Regions from separate parts of the Paenibacillus sp. FSL E2-0201 genome, predicted to be linked through region 2. Evidence: riboswitches for the same ligand, from Rfam matches in the RefSeq annotation. Region 2 holds a riboswitch; the other holds the start of a gene.

Region 1 (8,964 bases), 3.1 Mb from region 2:
CTAACGGAAATATCACTTACTTAGGCATTCCTATCGCTCCTTTTATTTTGCAGGTAAATGACTTATCCCCTCATTTCGAAACGATGCCAACCGGCGCATTAGAGGGACAAGAGGTAACTGTTGGGATTAGACTCAGATCCAGCTTCGCTACCCAGAAAACAACAGATTTTGCTTGGAAGATTACGAGTAACGGGAAGGAAATTCCCGTAAAATACCACGGCCATGCGTCAACGTTGGCTGGTGAAATTAAGCTTGCAGCTAATGCGGAGGACAATATTCTTTACGCGACATTTACTATGCCAGATGGGGATGTGAACATACGATTTAATCTGAACAGTCAAAAGTCACCTAAGGAAGTTTTGTACGAAAATAATGAGCTTTATGGATGGATTCAGAAGGTCACCGCGATGCCAACGACCAAAGGCTCTTTTGATCTGGATTACAATGTGTTATCAAAAAAAGTGAACTTCGGTTTAGCTGATGGCGCTGCTATAAAAGCTGTTTTACAGCCGCCCTATGCTAATTTCACTTGGAGTGGGAATGCTACAGGTGCTTTGGAAGTTACTAATAATACGGATGCGATCTATCGCTATTTTCGAGTGGAGAACAATCCCGCTGTGAATGATGCTGCCAGTACAATAGTGAGAAAACCTGACATCATTGCTAGCTTGCAGCGCCCTGATTTTGGTGATGATCCGGTTAATGGCAAATGGTATAGTAATCCAGCTCCGTACACACCTAATCAGAAGTCAGGAAATATAAGTTTCCAAGGTACTGTAAGCAGAAATTATACCCGTGATTATGAGGTTTGCAGCACCAGTAAGAACGCGGCAGGCCAAGACGTTGAATCTTGTAAAACATATACGACGAGCGGCAGCACCTCGGCTCCGTTTACACCCGGGCAAGACGTCAAAACCATTCGGACCTATATTTATAATGGGCTCGAACAAATCGCGCCGAAGTTATACAAGAATTCAATAGAAAATAACAAAGCAGATAGTTTGATCAGAAAGCTTCTCTGGACAAGTGAGCCTTACAACTATAATGTGATCCGCTGGATGGCTCATGAAGATGAGAATAAGATCTTGCAGGACTGGACGAAGGTTAAGGGTAAATTCGAACGGATCTTTACACAGCAGGCAAGCGGAGATGTCGGCTGGAAGGTAGAGAATAGCATGGCTCAAGCTTATAAGAAGGCCAGAGATACCGCCAAAAAAATGCTTAACAACAAATCTGCTTACGACACTGCCGTGTTTGCAACTGATAAACAGCTGCAAGGCTATGATTATCCAATTAAATCGGGGTATTATTTTAATCCAGTTGGAACCTATACCTTTACGCTGGAGACAGTGATGTTTAAGGACACGGATAAAGACACCGTGGATCATAAGGAGCTTGTTGAAGACCTTACGAATTCATTCCGCTATGAAACTGATCTTATGTATATTAATAAGGATAAGGTTGCGGTTAATCTGCGGAATGAGCCGCTCAGCAAAAACGGTAATAACTTTGCGAGAAAGCCAGCAGCATTATCAGTAGAGAATGACACGGGTGTGAATAATGAGAAATTGCTGACGGTTGAGAAAGGCTTTACTAAAGAGGTAGAAGAAATTCCATATTCACAGGATAGAGAAAGTGATAAAGGCACCCATGAATTCTGGAAGAATATCCTGGAAGGTTACTCGCAGTCTAGCACACTGGGTAGCTTCAACAATTTCAAATACCGTGAATATGTAGGCTTGAATCAGCATATGTACAAGATCACGGAGAAGTCTACAGTAACAATTACGATCAACAAAGACAAACTCCCTGTCTATACTACAGCTGAAATGCCAGACGGTAAGTACTATGTGAAGGCTTGGCTGGCAGATGTGGAGCTGTCCAAGAGTACCAATGCCTACAAATCATTAGGCAAATTAAACGGCATTAAGCCGCTGGATCAGATTGAGGTTACGGTAAAAGGCTCCATGTTCGATGACTTGAATAACTAAAGGACAGACACCCCTCATGCAAAGTTGCATGGAGGGTGTTTTTATTAAATTGTAAGACAAATAAGTTTCACGCTATACATTATCCTTATATTTCTCGCTTAAACGCTTACCGTCCTTATAAGGATGCTGAAGGCGTTTATACTTGTTGTGATAGCGCTTCATTCGACGTATAATTAGGACTGGTGATTGCTTTTTTAAATGATATTATTCATTTTTGTATGGGTAGCGTATTTACTTCTAACTAGAGAAAGGGAGATAATTGCTGTGAAGCTATTGGGAGCGATTGAAGCAGGCGGAACAAAGTTTGTATGTGGGATTGGTTATGAGGACGGTACCATTATTGACCGGGTTAGCTTTCCGACGACAACACCGGAAGAAACGATGGGACTAGTAATAGACTATTTTAAAGAGAAAAATGTAGAAGCATTCGGAATCGGATCTTTTGGACCGATTGATCCCGTGCTGGACAGCCCTACTTATGGTTACATAACAACGACACCAAAACCTCACTGGGGACAATATAATCTGGTAGGCACAATGGCTGAGCAATTTAACGTTCCGATCGGCTTTGACACCGATGTGAATGGTGCAGCGCTTGCGGAGAGTAAATGGGGGGCGGCTAAAGGTCTGGACAGCTGTCTTTATATTACGGTTGGGACAGGCATTGGGGCAGGAGCGGTTGTTGGCGGACAGATGGTCCATGGATTGTCACATCCTGAGATGGGACATATTCTAGTTCGTAGACATCCTGAGGATACGTTTGAGGGTTACTGTCCATATCATGGTGATTGTCTTGAAGGATTAGCCGCAGGGCCGGGGATCGGAAAACGCTGGGGACAACCGGCAGGAGAGCTACCAGCGGACCATCCGGCATGGGAGATGGTAGCTCACTATCTCGCGCATGCACTCATGAACTATGTACTGATTCTGTCTCCTCAAAAAATCGTAATGGGCGGTGGTGTTATGAAGCAAAGCCACCTGTTCCCGTTAATTCGTACTAAGCTGCAAGAGCTATTGAGCGGATATGTTCAGCATCCATCGCTTAATGTCGACATCGATAATTATGTAGTGTCACCAGGTCTTGGAGACAATGCAGGGCTTGCTGGAGCGATTGGATTGGCTACATTAGCTCTAGCTAGAAGCTAGTATAAAAAGACATTGACTGTTCGGTAATATATGGTATTCTAGGATCTAACAGTATAGCATTTAATGAGGGAGCACCTCTTTCACGTTTATCGTGAGAGAGGTGCTTTTTTGCGTTTCGGGGTCTGATTGAGAAAGGATTTGTTCGCTCCGAAGGAGGCTCTTCCCGGGAGGTTATTGTGCTTGCTGTAAGCTGAGAAAGGTAGGGATGAATATGCAAATTGTATTTATGAACCGTTTATCCAGAATATCTGGAGTGGATCAAGAGGTGTACGCCCAGCTGTGGATTGGAGAGGAAGAGGGGATCTGGAGTTTGGGCTGGCGTGATTTCTCAGGAGGGGAGAATTACATCGAGAATTTATGGTATGAAGGTGGATCTTGGAATGAAATGCTCTGTGTATACAGGCATGAGCTAGCGGTGAAGATGGGAGATGGCTATCGACCCTTAATAGATGGGATATTCCACGAGGAGGATAGTCTTACTGGACGTAATCAGGAACAGCTGAAGCTTCAATATTACAGCGAACATCATGGGAATGAAATTGTTTATGAGGAGTTATGTGCCTGGCGCCGTGGTAAGGCTTCGAGTGAACGGAAGGCGCCTTATATTCTCGCCAGCAATCGTCTATTGCGCTTGTTAAGCACATTTTTGCCGTATACGCCAGAGGAGCTGCTGCAAATTCCAGGTGTAGGAGAAGGTAAGGTAGCGCAGTTTGGGGGCGATTGGCTGGCTATAACTACTGCGGCGGCAAGGGAACATTCCTTTCCTCTAAATTGGGTTCATGAAGTAATCGAAGAGGAGTCTTTTGTATCTTGGCTTTATAAACAGAAAGAGGTCAAATATAAGAAACAGCTAGAACGACTGCGTTTACGGAGGATTCTGCTACAGGGTATCGAGAATGGGCTAGGGTTGGAACAGCTTAAAGTGAATAGTGGAGTAAATCGGCGTGAATTGATTGAAGCGGTAGAGGAACTAGAAAGAGAAGGTTATTCTGTGGAGAAGCTGATCCATGTAGAGCTTGGCAATATGCCGCAGAATGAGCAGGAAGCGGTATGGAATGCCTACGTGGAGCTCGGGGATCTTTTCCTAAAACCGGTGCTACATAAGGTGTATGGTGACGATTTTTCCGCTGCTGAAGGATTGGATGTTTATTATGAGCGTCTGCGGTTGATCCGCATCCGTTTCCGTCGAGAGCAAACGCATAAAGTGGCTATGGCGACCAGTTTTTAATTTTTCACATACCAAAAAGACGAAGGCTTCCTTATACCTTACGGTTACAGGGCCTTCGTCTTGCTTATTCGTCCGATTCGTTTCATAGCCATTCCTTCTTGCGGAAAACATACAGCATCCCACAACCTAAGGTCAGCATGACGCCTATAACGCCATAATAGCCGTATTTCGTATGAAGCTCGGGCATATGATCAAAGTTCATACCGTAGATTCCGGTAATTACGGTCAGGGGCATGAATATTGTTGTGATCGCAGTAAACACTCTCATAATTTCATTCGCTCGGTTGGCGATACTGGATTGGTATGCCTCTCGTAAGTTGCCCATGAGATCGCGATAGGTCTCAAAGGTTTCAGATATTTTAACTGCATTTTCATAAATGTCGCTAAAATATTTCTGAAGCTGATCATCAATCAGACGGAGGTCTTTTTTGTTTAGGGTATTGATCACTTCTTTTTGTGGCCCAAGCATTTTTTTTAACCATAAAATTTCACTTCGCAGACCGATAATTTCACTGAGATGTGACTTCTTGGTATGCATGAGGATATCTTCTTCCAGCTTCTCAATCCGGGCTTCAATCCGGTCGCCGACGGAGAAATAGTTATCCACGACAAGGTCAATAAGTAAGTAAAGGAACATATCCGGTTCACTTACTTCTTGCTCCCAGAGCATAGGCTTCAGGATTCGTAGTTCATTGATCTTTTGTTTCGTGACAGTGATGATGTAATGTCTTCCGAGGAATACATTGAGCGCACGCAGAAAAATTTCTTCATCATCAAAGCGGATGCTATTAACAACTATAAAGTAGTGACTTTCGTATATTTCGATCTTCGGACGCTGATCCTCTTCGCTAAGGCAATCCTCAACAGCAAGATCATGCAGGTTGAACAAAGGCTGAAGCAGCTCCAAATCCTCTACATCGGCGTCAATCCAATAGAACCCTTCCGTTGGGGGTGTTAGTGTTTCATCAATTTCATCAATAGGTGTAAAAACCCCTGCATTTACCAGCCGGATTTTCATCTGATTTCACTCCTCCTATCCCCAGGTCTTCACCAGGGACTGCTAAATTAAGCACAGGGAAAAAAATCAGCTTGGCCGGCGTTACAATCAATACATAGGGCCAAATGACGTTTCGAGGACATGAAGAAGAACTGCTCCCGCCGCCGGCAAGCTGATGATTATCCTGTGTGGTTGCTCATTCTGTACACATATTTGCGAGCTCGGGTCGCCTTCCATTCTTCTTCTCACCTCTTCTTTTCGTTCAGGTATGAAATACTTGTCTAGTATAACAACGGAGTATGCCTCTTTCAAGCAAATTTATTGTGATTTTGAGGCTTCTTCAGCATTGTATGGACTTGACGAAAAGGAGGTTCATGATTTAAAGTGAATTTTAAAGTAATTTAATTGAATACAGCTAAATCTTATCAAGAGCAGGTGGAGGGACTAGCCCTATGAAACCCGGCAACCGGCGTGTAAACGCACGGTGCTAATTCTTGCGGAATTTCTGCAGACGTCTAATCGTCTTCAGGAACATTCTGGCAGATGAGAGAGGCGCATATGACTGTAGATATGACCTTTCTCGATTTCCGAGGAAGGTCTTTTTATTGTTCAGCAAGCCGCAGTGCGGCAAAACAACTAAATTCAGCTAAGGAGTGGAAAGACAATGCCAATTAAAATTCCCGACAGTTTACCGGCGAAAGAAGTACTATCCGGAGAAAATATTTTTGTGATGGACGAAAGTCAGGCTTTCCATCAGGATATCCGTCCACTACGGATTGCTATTCTGAACCTCATGCCGACTAAAGAGACGACAGAGACTCAATTGCTGCGTTTAATTGGAAATTCGCCACTACAAGTTGATGTTACTTTACTTCATCCACGTTCCCATATTTCCAAGAATACTTCTGCTGAACATTTGAAGAGCTTTTACAAAACCTTTGACGAGATCAGCCACCGCCGTTTGGATGGCTTAATCGTTACAGGTGCTCCTGTAGAACAAATGGAGTTCGAGGAAGTATCGTATTGGGAAGAACTGAAAGAGATTTTTGAATGGAGCAAGGACAATGTGACTTCAACCATGCATATTTGTTGGGCGGCACAGGCAGGCTTATATCATCATTTTGGTGTTCGTAAAGTGGCATTGCCTGAGAAATGCTTTGGCGTCTTCGCTCATACGATTAATCAAAATAACATTAAATTGTTGCGCGGCTTTGACGAGGTATTCCATGTACCACACTCCCGTCATACCGATGTCTCACGTGAAGATATTGAGAATAATCCAGATCTGCAGATTCTGGCGGAATCCGAAGAAGCTGGTATGTATCTAGTGGCTACAAACGACGGTAAACAAATATTTGTGACCGGACATTCCGAATATGATCCTCTATCCTTGAAATGGGAATATGACCGTGATGTGACAAGAGGGATGGAGATGGCTTTGCCGAAACATTACTTCCCTAAAGATGATCCCGATCGTACACCTCCAGCAGTGTGGCGCGCGCATGCCAATTTATTATTCTCTAACTGGCTCAATTACTATGTATATCAAGAAACGCCTTATGATATCGACCCCATTGTTTATTAATAACAGCGCTACAATATAAATTAGGAGGCATTAATCATGGATGACAAACTTAGGATTGAAAGCAGACTGGCTCAAATAGGTTCTCAAGAAGATCCAGCCACTGGAGCAATTAATTTTCCGATTTATAATGCAACGGCATTTCGTCATCCAAAACTCGGTCAGAGCACAGGGTTTGATTATAGCCGCACCAAGAGTCCGACCCGTTCAGTGCTTGAGAATAAAGCTGCAGAACTAGAATCTGGAGATGCAGGATTTGCTTGTAGCTCAGGGATGGCGGCTATACAAACGGTTCTTACCTTGTTCGCTCAAGGCGACCATCTGATCGTTTCACTGGATCTTTACGGCGGTACCTATCGTTTGTTGGAACGGATTATGTCCAAGTTTGGAATCACTGCTTCTTATGTAGACACGAATGATTTGGATGCACTGGAAGCTACGCGTCGTCCCAATACGAAAGCTGTATTTATTGAAACGCCAACGAATCCACTAATGATGATCACGGATATTGAAGCCGTTTGTACTTGGGCACGTCACCATGGGTTACTTAGTATTGTAGATAATACGCTGCTGACCCCATTCTTCCAACGGCCTATAGAATTAGGTGCGGATATTGTAGTTCATAGTGCTACTAAGTATTTGGGTGGGCATAATGATGTGCTGGCAGGTCTAATTGTATCCAAGGGTGTAGAACTATCAGCTGAAATAGCTATTCTACATAACTCTATTGGCGCTGTGCTCGGACCGACAGACAGTTATCAGTTGATGAGAGGCTTGAAGACATTGGCGCTGCGTATGGAGCGTCACGAGAGCAATGCACTGGCCATCGCCCACTACTTACTAGAGCATCCAGCGATTGCGGAAGTGTTCCATCCAGGATTGCCGGATCATCCGGGACATGAAATCCAGAATCGCCAATCTTCAGGCAATACCGGTATTTTTTCTTTCAAATTAAAAGATGCCAGATACGTAGAGCCGCTTCTTCGCCATATTCGTCTTATTGCATTCGCAGAAAGCCTGGGCGGCGTAGAGTCACTTATGACGTATCCGGCTGTACAGACACATGCTGATATTCCTTTGGAGATTCGAAATGCAGTGGGTGTAGATGATCGTTTGCTTCGCTTCTCCGTCGGTATTGAACATGCTGAAGATTTGATTGCTGATCTTGGCCGCGCACTAGAGGCCGCTAGGGCGGAAATTGAGTCCGAGTAACAGAAGGATATGTTCCATCGAGCGTTGGTGGAGAAATAGAGTATAACTAGCAGTATCGCTTAGTGCGATGCTGCTTTTCTTCTGGATAGGATTTTGCGAAGAATGTAAAAGCATTTTTCAAGCTGTTCAGATTGTGATACGATGAGGAAATGAACTGTTCATTTGTATGAGAAAGGGTTGTCGTCTTGATAAGGAGACAACGTTTTTTCTTCCTGTTATTCTGTGATTCTACCAATACCCCTAAGGGTTTAAAAGGAGGATGCGAACGATGAGTGCGATAGATCTTATTTTGGACAAAGCCCTACGGGGTGAACGTCTTCAATTGGAAGATACCATCCGACTGTTCGAGAGCAACGAAATTGAGAAAATGGGTGCTGCTGCAAACACCATAATGGAACGCTGGCATCCAGACCCGATGGCCACGTTTGTAATTGGTCGTAATATTAACTATACGAATGTATGTGATGTCTACTGTCGTTTCTGCGCATTTTATCGCAGACCGGGCTCTGATGAGGGTTATGTACTGCCGGATGAGACGATTTACCAAAAAATCGCTGAGACTATCGCTGTAAATGGTACAGAAATACTGATGCAAGGCGGTACGAACCCAAATCTTCCTTTCAGCTATTATACCGATATACTTCGTGGAATTAAGCAACGTTTTCCTGAGATTACAATGCATTCTTTCTCTCCTGCAGAGATTATGAAGATGAAAGAAGTATCTGGATTATCGCTCGAGGAAGTGGTACGTGAAATCCATGCTGCTGGTCTGGATTCATTACCAGGTGGGGGTGCGGAAATTCTCGAT
Region 2 (8,964 bases):
CGAGGAAATTGAGAATTTCCTGGATAAAGCGGTTCAAGTGCATCAAAGTCTTCAACAGTAATTCCGGAAAACCACCGCTTTCGCCTGTTTGAGCAAAAGCGGTGGTTTTTTTAAAATGCTTCTTCATTACTAAAAACTGCGGGTGATATTTTTTGACGACAAATCAGTTGAAATGGCTTAGTTATCTTACTTGCCTTATCATGTTCCTAGCCGTACTAGGGGGAGCAGTAGTAACGAAGACTGGATCGGGATTGGAATGCGGAAATGAATGGCCTCTCTGTCATGGCAAATTAATTCCTGCTTATACTGTAGGTTCGATGATTGAATACACTCATCGTTTGTTTAGCGGATTGGCTGGGTTATTGTCACTTGCTTCGATGTTTGCTTTTTGGCGTTATGCGCGAAATCGTCGGGACTTGTTAGTCTATGCATTTATGACTTTGTTGTTTGTAATTGTACAAGGTGGTATGGGAGCGCTTGCAGTAATTAAATCCCAATCTGCTGCTGTGATGGCACTGCATATGGGTTTTTCCTTAATCGCTTTTTCTAGTTCTCTGATGCTTGCACTTGGAACAAAAAGACGGCATGAAGCAGGCGATTATGATTACGATCAAAAGATGGAGATTCAGAAGAAACCCGTTAGCAAAGCTTTCCGCAATTTAACCTGTTTTACGGCCTTATATTCCTATGTTGTCGTTTATATTGGAGCCTTTGTTAGTCATACGGATTCACGCGGTGGATGTTCTGGCTGGCCACTCTGCAACGGTGAATGGGTGCCTGAGCTTTCCGGGGGAGTGGGTATTGTTTTTACACACCGGATTGCGGCTTTGATCTTATTTATTCTTACCGCGGTGCTTGGACATTTAGCTTTTTGGAAACATAAGGATTACCCCGAGCTAAGAGCTCTTGGCGTAGCTGCTGTTCTGCTGTGCCTGATGCAGGTGTTTAGTGGAGCTGCTGTTGTTTACACCTTAGATAATGAAAGATTATACATATTTGCCGCCTTGGCTCATATTTTGTTGATTGCTTGTTTGTTTGGTGTTCTGTGCTATATGAGTGTAAGAGTCTGGCAGCTGAGTAGGACGAGAAATATCGTTAATGAAAAAAATCCGAAGAATCATATGACACCGTTGTAACCCCTTGGTAGAAAGTTCCCACCGTGGATAGAGTCGCTTTACCTGCGGAATAATAAAGTGGAAATCGGTATATCGTGGTGCTGGACAAAACTTTAGGAGGACTGGGATATGCTGCGGGTTATACTTGGAGAGCCGCCTCGAAAGAACAGCGGTGTATTGGCTGATGCGATGGAGAATATGGCTACTTTTGCAGCTTTACTGCGCAAGGAAATGAACGCCCATGAGGATAATGACCATGAATACCGCAAGCTGGAGATTTGGACACGTGGACTGATCTCCTCATTGGATGAATTGGAGCAAAGCTGGTTCGCAGCTGCTTTTTACCGGAAATCGGTAATCGCTGGTTATATGGACGATATGTCACCAGTGGAACAAGGCGATTATGCGCGGTATGTTTATTTTTATAAAGATGGATTTATTCGTGTGTTCTCTCTTCTGGACAAGCTTGGAACGGTACTGAATCATTTTTATGACCTCAAAACCTCCAAATTAAAAACGCACTTTTCTTATTTTACAGTGCTGCGTCAACTTCAACTATTGAATGTACATCCAGCATTAGCGGATCAACTGGAACAGATCAAGAACTCTTATCGTGATCCACTAGAGAATCTACGCAAGCGCAGAAATGCTGAAATTCATTATATGAATTCCGAAATGCAGGATGATTTATGGCAGCGACATCAAGGCTTGCATGACAAAATTCAGCTTGAGGATTTAGATAGCCATCTAGAGGATTTAAAGCAATCCCTCGAAATGAACTGTAAGACGTTAATCGCAGCATATAGCTACAGCAATGAGCAGTTGCGTAAGGAAATAAGCAAGCCAAATCGGGTAAAATCATAAGCGTTCAATATATTTCCTTTTGACAAAAAACAAGAAACTTACTATACTTATGCTTGCATTAAAGTCTGTACGAATTCAAACATAAATTTTATACTCTATATCTTATCGAGAGTGGCGGAGGGATAGGCCCGATGAAGCCCGGCAACCGATTTGTATACAGCGCGATAAGCGTTATGTACAAATGTCATGGTGCTAATTCCTACAATGGCGCAAGGTTTGTGGTCGTTGGCAGATGAGAAGGCATTGTCTAAATAAACACACAGAGCCTCTTGCGATCTGCATCGATCGTCGGAGGTTTTTTTTGTATGGAATAAGTGAAATATAAAGGGGGCGATGATCGTTGATTAATCTAAAAGGAATAACAAAGGTATATGGAAAAGGCACCCAAGCGGCCACAGCACTTTCCGGATTGAATCTGTCTATCGAAAAAGGTGAAATATTCGGAGTTATTGGCCATTCTGGAGCGGGAAAAAGTACATTGATCCGTTGCATTAATTTGTTGGAGCGTCCGACAGAAGGGGAAGTTTGGGTAGATGGCATTGAACTAACCAAGCTTACTCAAGGTCAGCTGCAGGAACAGCGGCGCAAAATTGGGATGATTTTTCAACATTTCAATCTGCTATCATCTGCGACAGTGTACGATAATATTGCTTTTCCTCTGCGACTCACAGGTACTTCGAGAGCAGATATTGATACAAAAGTAAAAGACTTGCTTGCCTTAGTTGGGCTAGAAGAACACCGGGATAAGTATCCCTCTCAGTTATCAGGAGGGCAAAAGCAACGGGTCGGCATCGCGAGGGCACTTGCCAGCGATCCTGATGTGCTGCTATGTGATGAGGCAACCTCTGCGCTTGATCCACAAACGACAGACTCTATCCTTAAGCTATTGCTCGATATTAATAAACGGTTCCATCTGACTATTGTGCTGATCACTCACGAAATGCACGTGATTCAGAGTATCTGCGATCGTGTTGCGGTTATTCATGGTGGTGGTATCGTTGAGCAAGGTAAAGTTACGGAGGTATTCTTAAAGCCGCAGCATGAAGTTACTCGCGATTTCATCCGTAGTGAGTCACAGAATGAGGGACCCCTTCGTACGGCGCTTGACGCTGCTGCTGGGGACAACTCTCAGGCCGTCAAAATTACTTTTTTCGGAGAAAAGACCTACGGCTCCGCACTTTCCAATGTAGTACGAGAAACAGGTGTTAGCTTTGCCATTTTGCACGGCACCATTTCAACGATTAAAGACGTACCTTATGGACAAATGATTGTAAGGTTCGAGGGTCCAGCTGAAGCGATTGCTGTGACAATAGCCGAACTAACCGCTCAAGGTCTTGAAGTGGAGGTGATTTCGTAATGAATTTCGCAGATTTAAACTGGCAAGAAATGATGGATGCTACAGTTGCTACCTTGCAAATGTTAATATTTTCCGGATTGTTCACAATTATTCTTGGTTTACCACTCGGAATTCTATTGTATTTATGGGGAAGATCGAATAGTATAGTAATCAGAGTAATTTACACGGTCTTATCATTCGTTGTAAACATCTTACGATCCGTACCGTTTATCATTTTGATGGTAGCATTAATTCCATTTAGCAAAGCCGTTGTTGGAACTTCTATCGGAGTACTCGGTACGATCCCACCGCTGGTGATTGGTGCAGCTCCATTCTTTGCTCGCTTGGTGGAAACGGCGTTAAGAGAAGTAGATCGCGGAGTAATCGAAGCGGCGCAAGGGATGGGAGCATCCACGAATCAGATCGTTATGCGCGTTCTTTTGCCAGAGGCTCGTCCAGGTCTACTCGCTGGAGTTACGATCACACTGGTCACACTGGTTTCCTATACGGCAATGTCCGGGATGGTAGGCGGCGGTGGTCTAGGGGATCTAGCAATCCGTTACGGATATTACCGTTATGAGAAGGAAGTTATGATTATCTCAGTAGTCTTGATGGTCATACTGGTGCAATTGCTACAAATGGCCGGTGATCGACTAGTACGGCATTTCACACGGAAATAAGGTACGTCCATATATAGCCTTATTCATACAAATACCAAGGATAAGAGGGGGATTTAAAATGAAAAAATTACTACTTACTTTTTTTAGTCTGACACTGGTTGTGGTGCTAGCTGCTTGCGGCAATAACAATAATGCTTCTAACTCGGCTGCCACTAGTGCGCCAGACAACGGTGCTGCAAACGGGTCAACTACAGAACCAGTGAAATTGGTGGTCGGTGCTTCACCTGTTCCACACGCAGAGATTCTAAAAGCTATTGCTCCATTGCTTGAAGCTCAAGGAATTACTTTGGAAATCAAAGAATTTACTGACTATGTTCAACCAAACGTTCAGCTTTCAGAGAAGAACCTGGATGCTAACTTCTTCCAACATCAGCCTTACCTAGATGACCAGAATCAAAAGAACGGTTCGGATCTAGTATCCGTAACAGCTGTTCATGTTGAACCTTTTGGTGCTTATTCTAAAAAAATCAAATCCATCGACGAACTGGCAGACGGTGCGAAAATTGCCATCCCGAATGATGCTACAAACGGTGGTCGTGCACTAATCTTGCTTGCTAAAAATGGTCTGATTACATTAAAAGATGATACCAACATCACATCTACCCAAGCGGATATTACTGAAAATAAGAAAAACCTTAAAATCATCGAGCTAGATGCTGCAATGTTAGGTCGTCAATTAGATGAAGTGGATCTTGCATTGATTAACACTAACTATGCTTTAGAAGCTGACCTGGTTCCTACTAAAGATGCTTTGTTCATCGAGGGTACGGATTCTCCTTATGCTAACATCCTGGTAGCTCGTCCTGACAATAAAGATTCCGATGCAATCAAAAAGCTTGCCGCTGCACTGAATTCTCCAGAAGCGAAAGCGTTCATTGAAGAGCAGTACAAAGGCTCGATCATTCCAGCATTTTAAGACAGAGAGCTAGCTTACTCTCTAATTACAGCATAAAACCCGCTGCCTAATGGCATGCGGGTTTTATGCTGTATGTTGTAGGAGAAGGGTAAATCCACTATAATAAGAAAATCCCGATCTCCTGAAGAGGAAGATCGGGAATGATATTGAATGGGATTAGAATACTTGCATAACTTCTTGTACGCCTTCTACTTCTTCAAGAAGAGCGCGTTCAATCCCGGCTTTCAAGGTGATCGTGGAGCTTGGGCAGCTGCCGCAGGCACCCATAAGTTTCAACTTAACGATGCCGTCTTCTACATCAACTAGTTCAACGTCGCCGCCATCGCGTTGTAGGAACGGACGAAGCTTATCCAGCACTTCCAATACTTCATCATACATTTCGGTGCTTTGTGCATTCTCACTCATTTCTCAATCACTCCTTTCGTAAGTTCATTATAGTACAAAAAGTTAAAAAATAAAATGGTTAGGCGGAACAGGGAGATCATCATGAGACCAATTATTGAATTTTGTGCCAGTAACATGGGTCACGGAACAGACAAACTAATGCATAAGCTGGAGGAAAATCCCGATTACGATGTAATCGAATACGGATGCCTGAACAATTGTGGGGAATGTTATTTAACACCTTTCGCCATGGTCGAAGGAGACATCGTTGCAGCAGATACTGTTGACGAGCTAGAAGAAAAGATTTCTGCCAAAATCAAAGAGCTAGAGGCTTGGTTCAATATAGACCTTGACTAAGTAGTCGCGCAACATATAATTTATTTTTTAAAAATAAAGGGCTGCTCTTTTCCGTTATAAATACGGAAAAGAGCAGCCCTTAGGTTTATCCTAAAGTGCGTTTCGACATCCAGAGCACACCGCTCTTGAGAATACGTGGAACCCGTCCTTTAACGGAGCGTTGGCCCATCAGACCAAATCCAGCTTTCTTGCCTAGTGAGCCTAAGGTACCCTTCAGACGAATAGCATGAAGCTTAGGGGTCTCGCCGCGCCATAAGGCTTGAATTACCTGAGCAACCTGCTCACCCTGCGCTCCTGCAGCTTGTGCGCTTGGAGCGAATGGCAGGCTGGCACAGTCGCCAATCACATACACTTCCGGATAATCAGGTATACGATAATACTCGTCCAGAATGATCCGTCCTCCACGATCCTTCGGTACTGTTAATTCCTGAACAACCTTCACGGGTTGAATCCCTGCTGTCCATACCGTAACATCTGAAAGAATTTCTTCTGTACCGTTAAAAAGCGCATCTTTCTCAACGTGGGATACAGAGACACGTCCCAGCGTCTGTACTTGATGGTGATGAAACCATTCTTCCACGTACTGTGACAGCTTTGCCGGAAAAGCAGACAAGACACGTTCACCGCGATCCAGAATAGCAATATTAAGATCTGGTCGGCTCTCCCGAAGCTCTGCCGCCAATTCCACTCCACTTAGTCCACCGCCAACAATGTTTATCGTTCCATAAGGCTTCACATCGTTTAAGCGTTGATAAGTCTCCCGAGTCCCTGCAAAGGTCTGGATACTGCAAGTGTATTGATCAGCCCCAGGGATGTTATGGTAATTGTCAGTACAGCCTAGCGCAATGGCTAGAATGTCATAAGACACCGTTTCGTCAGGCTCCATTGTAACGATTTTGCTATCCAAATCAATGGAACTCACCTCCCCGTAACGGATGGTAAGACGGGGATGAACCGGAAATTGAATCCGCAAGTGATAGTCCGTTACTGTACCTGCGGCAAGTGCATAATATTCCGTTTTGATTCCTTGATAAGGCATTCGGTCAATTAAGATAATTTCAATATCCTGAGGAAGATGATTATTGAGCAATTCTTGAATGAGGGCCAAGCCGCCATAGCCGCCGCCCAGAACGAGTAGTGTTCTCATGCTGACCGAACTTCCTTTCAATATAGGATAACGGATCTAAGGTAGTCTTTTATTCGTATACCTTTATCGGATTGTAGAACGTATCGCGTTCTACTGGAATTCGTCCAGCCCCTTTTACTAACCAAATCAATTCATCGCGTGTGAGGCCTTCAGGTGTTAAGGCGCCAGCCGCATGGCTAATACGTTCTTTAAGAATGGTGCCATGTACGTCAGAAGCACCGAAGTTCAGCGCAACCTGAGTTAGCTGAGGGCCGATATTAATGAAGTATGCTTTGATGTGATCGAAATTATCGAGCATCAATCTGCTGATCGCAATTGTCTTCAGATCCTCATAAGCGGAGTTGCGGCGCATAATCCCTGCATTCTTATTCTTAGGCTGCATAGATAATGGAATGAATACCATAAAACCATTGGTTTCGTCTTGCAGATCGCGGATCTGCATCATGTGCCGAATACGGTCTTCATGAGACTCAATGGAGCCGTAGAGCATCGTTGTATGGGTCTTCATGCCAAGCTGATGTGCTGTACGGTGAACCTCCAGATACTCTTCCACATTAGCTTTATCAACGCGCATTTTTTTACGGTATTGATCGGATAATATTTCTGCGCCACCACCGGTAAGTGTTTTAAGACCTGCCGCACGCAGTTGTTCCAGAACCTCACGAATACTCAATCCACTAATTCGGGTGAAAAAATCGATCTCAGCTGCTGTGTATGCTTTTAAGGTTACCTCAGGGAAACGTTCGTTCAAGGCTTTTAAAGAATCCACATAATACTGGAAAGGAACCTTGTCATTATGCCCACCCACGATATGGAATTCGCGTACACCTGGATGAATATGCTGTTCGACATATTGCACCATTTCCTGACCGGATAGGGTATAAGCACCCTCTTCTCCATCATCTTTGCGGAAATTGCAGAATGCACAATGTGATTCGCAAACATTGGTGAAATATAGACTCATATTTTCGATAAAATATACCCTGTTGTTGTTTTTTGCAAGATTAACTTCATTTGCTAATTGACCAATGGTAAGTAGGTCGTTACTTTGATATAAATAAACGCCATCTTCTAAATTCAATCTTTCGCCGCCGCGAACTTTTTCAATAATGTTCATCATTCGGGCGTCTGTTTGGGGGGTGAAAAGAGTAGACATGTTATGAATTCCTCCTGAAAGTTTTACGGGGTCCATTGCCCGCAGATAATTCCCAGACTTACCCAGACGGTAGCTGTTCATTCATGAAAATAAAGCGGAGGGTTAGCCTCCGTGACAAATTTCCGAATTTTTACTTATGTTTGCCTTTCTTATTATAAACCTCTCTTATAAGGGGATCAACAGCTGGATATGGATGGTTTATTTTGGGGTGATAGGTCAAGCATAAGGCAGTTGTGACTTGAGGGTAATGGAATAGTGGGTTATACTGAGTTTATTAAGTATATATTTTTAAGAAAGCAACTTTTGACCGGAAGGTCTCTTAAACATAAGTTTTTCTTATGAAGTGAATCTAATTTATAGGAGGATATGATCATGATTAATATTAGCGAAAAGGCAGCAGAACAACTGAAGGCGATGCTTGCTGAACAAGAAGTGCCGAACATGTTCCTCCGTATTGGAGTAACGCCCGGCGGTTGCAGTGGATTCTCATACGCTATGGGCTTTGATGATAATGAAACCGAGCAGGACGTATATATGGACATCCAAGAAATGAAGGTTGTCGTGGAGAAAGAGAATCTTCGTTACCTTGATGGTCTCGAAATCGACTTTGAAGAATCCGGCATGACGGGTGGCTTCACCATCAATAACCCGAACGCTACTGCAACCTGCGGCTGCGGCTCAAGCTTCCGGACAGCTACGGATGCAGGGAAACCGAACGAAGAGCCTTGCTAATTGCAACGACACGCCTCCAGGTCCTATGTTGAGTTCTAGAACATCGGGCTTGGAGGCTTTTTTTATATTCTCAATGACAAAAGTCATCACAAGGAGCTCTAAGCATGCTGATAAGGAAATTAAACGCAGAAGAACAACCCCCTTTGCATCTGTTGTTATTAGCCGATCCTTCACAAAGTCTTGTTGAAGCGTATTTAGAAAGAGGTCAATGTTTTGTAGCTGAAATAGAAAATTGCATTATTGGTGTCTATGTTTTGCTACAAACGAGGCCTGAGAC

The links. A riboswitch is a leader RNA that binds a small molecule or an ion and turns the genes downstream of it on or off. The one in region 2 is predicted to bind S-adenosylmethionine.
Region 1: another riboswitch for S-adenosylmethionine. It lies ahead of metA (homoserine O-succinyltransferase); the one in region 2 lies ahead of NSU15_RS25585 (methionine ABC transporter ATP-binding protein).

Annotation. Positions count from the first base shown of each region.
Region 1 is NZ_CP150154.1:1,957,546-1,966,509, forward strand. Features, by position in the region: gene NSU15_RS08615 (hypothetical protein) at 1-1,991, shown strand, start outside; gene NSU15_RS08620 (ROK family protein) at 2,256-3,137, shown strand; gene NSU15_RS08625 (HRDC domain-containing protein) at 3,349-4,365, shown strand; gene corA (magnesium/cobalt transporter CorA) at 4,448-5,383, opposite strand; SAM riboswitch class I at 5,782-5,912, shown strand; gene metA (homoserine O-succinyltransferase) at 6,027-6,947, shown strand; gene NSU15_RS08640 (aminotransferase class I/II-fold pyridoxal phosphate-dependent enzyme) at 6,984-8,156, shown strand; gene mqnC (cyclic dehypoxanthinyl futalosine synthase) at 8,425-8,964, shown strand, end outside.
Region 2 is NZ_CP150154.1:5,680,495-5,689,458, reverse strand. Features, by position in the region: gene NSU15_RS25600 (thioredoxin family protein) at 1-61, shown strand, start outside; gene NSU15_RS25595 (heme A synthase) at 153-1,136, shown strand; gene NSU15_RS25590 (Cthe_2314 family HEPN domain-containing protein) at 1,245-1,979, shown strand; SAM riboswitch class I at 2,079-2,218, shown strand; gene NSU15_RS25585 (methionine ABC transporter ATP-binding protein) at 2,320-3,336, shown strand; gene NSU15_RS25580 (methionine ABC transporter permease) at 3,336-3,995, shown strand; gene NSU15_RS25575 (MetQ/NlpA family ABC transporter substrate-binding protein) at 4,054-4,911, shown strand; gene NSU15_RS25570 (NifU family protein) at 5,068-5,316, opposite strand; gene NSU15_RS25565 (YuzB family protein) at 5,398-5,652, shown strand; gene NSU15_RS25560 (FAD-dependent oxidoreductase) at 5,738-6,799, opposite strand; gene mqnE (aminofutalosine synthase MqnE) at 6,849-7,955, opposite strand; gene NSU15_RS25550 (iron-sulfur cluster assembly accessory protein) at 8,328-8,687, shown strand; gene NSU15_RS25545 (GNAT family N-acetyltransferase) at 8,792-8,964, shown strand, end outside.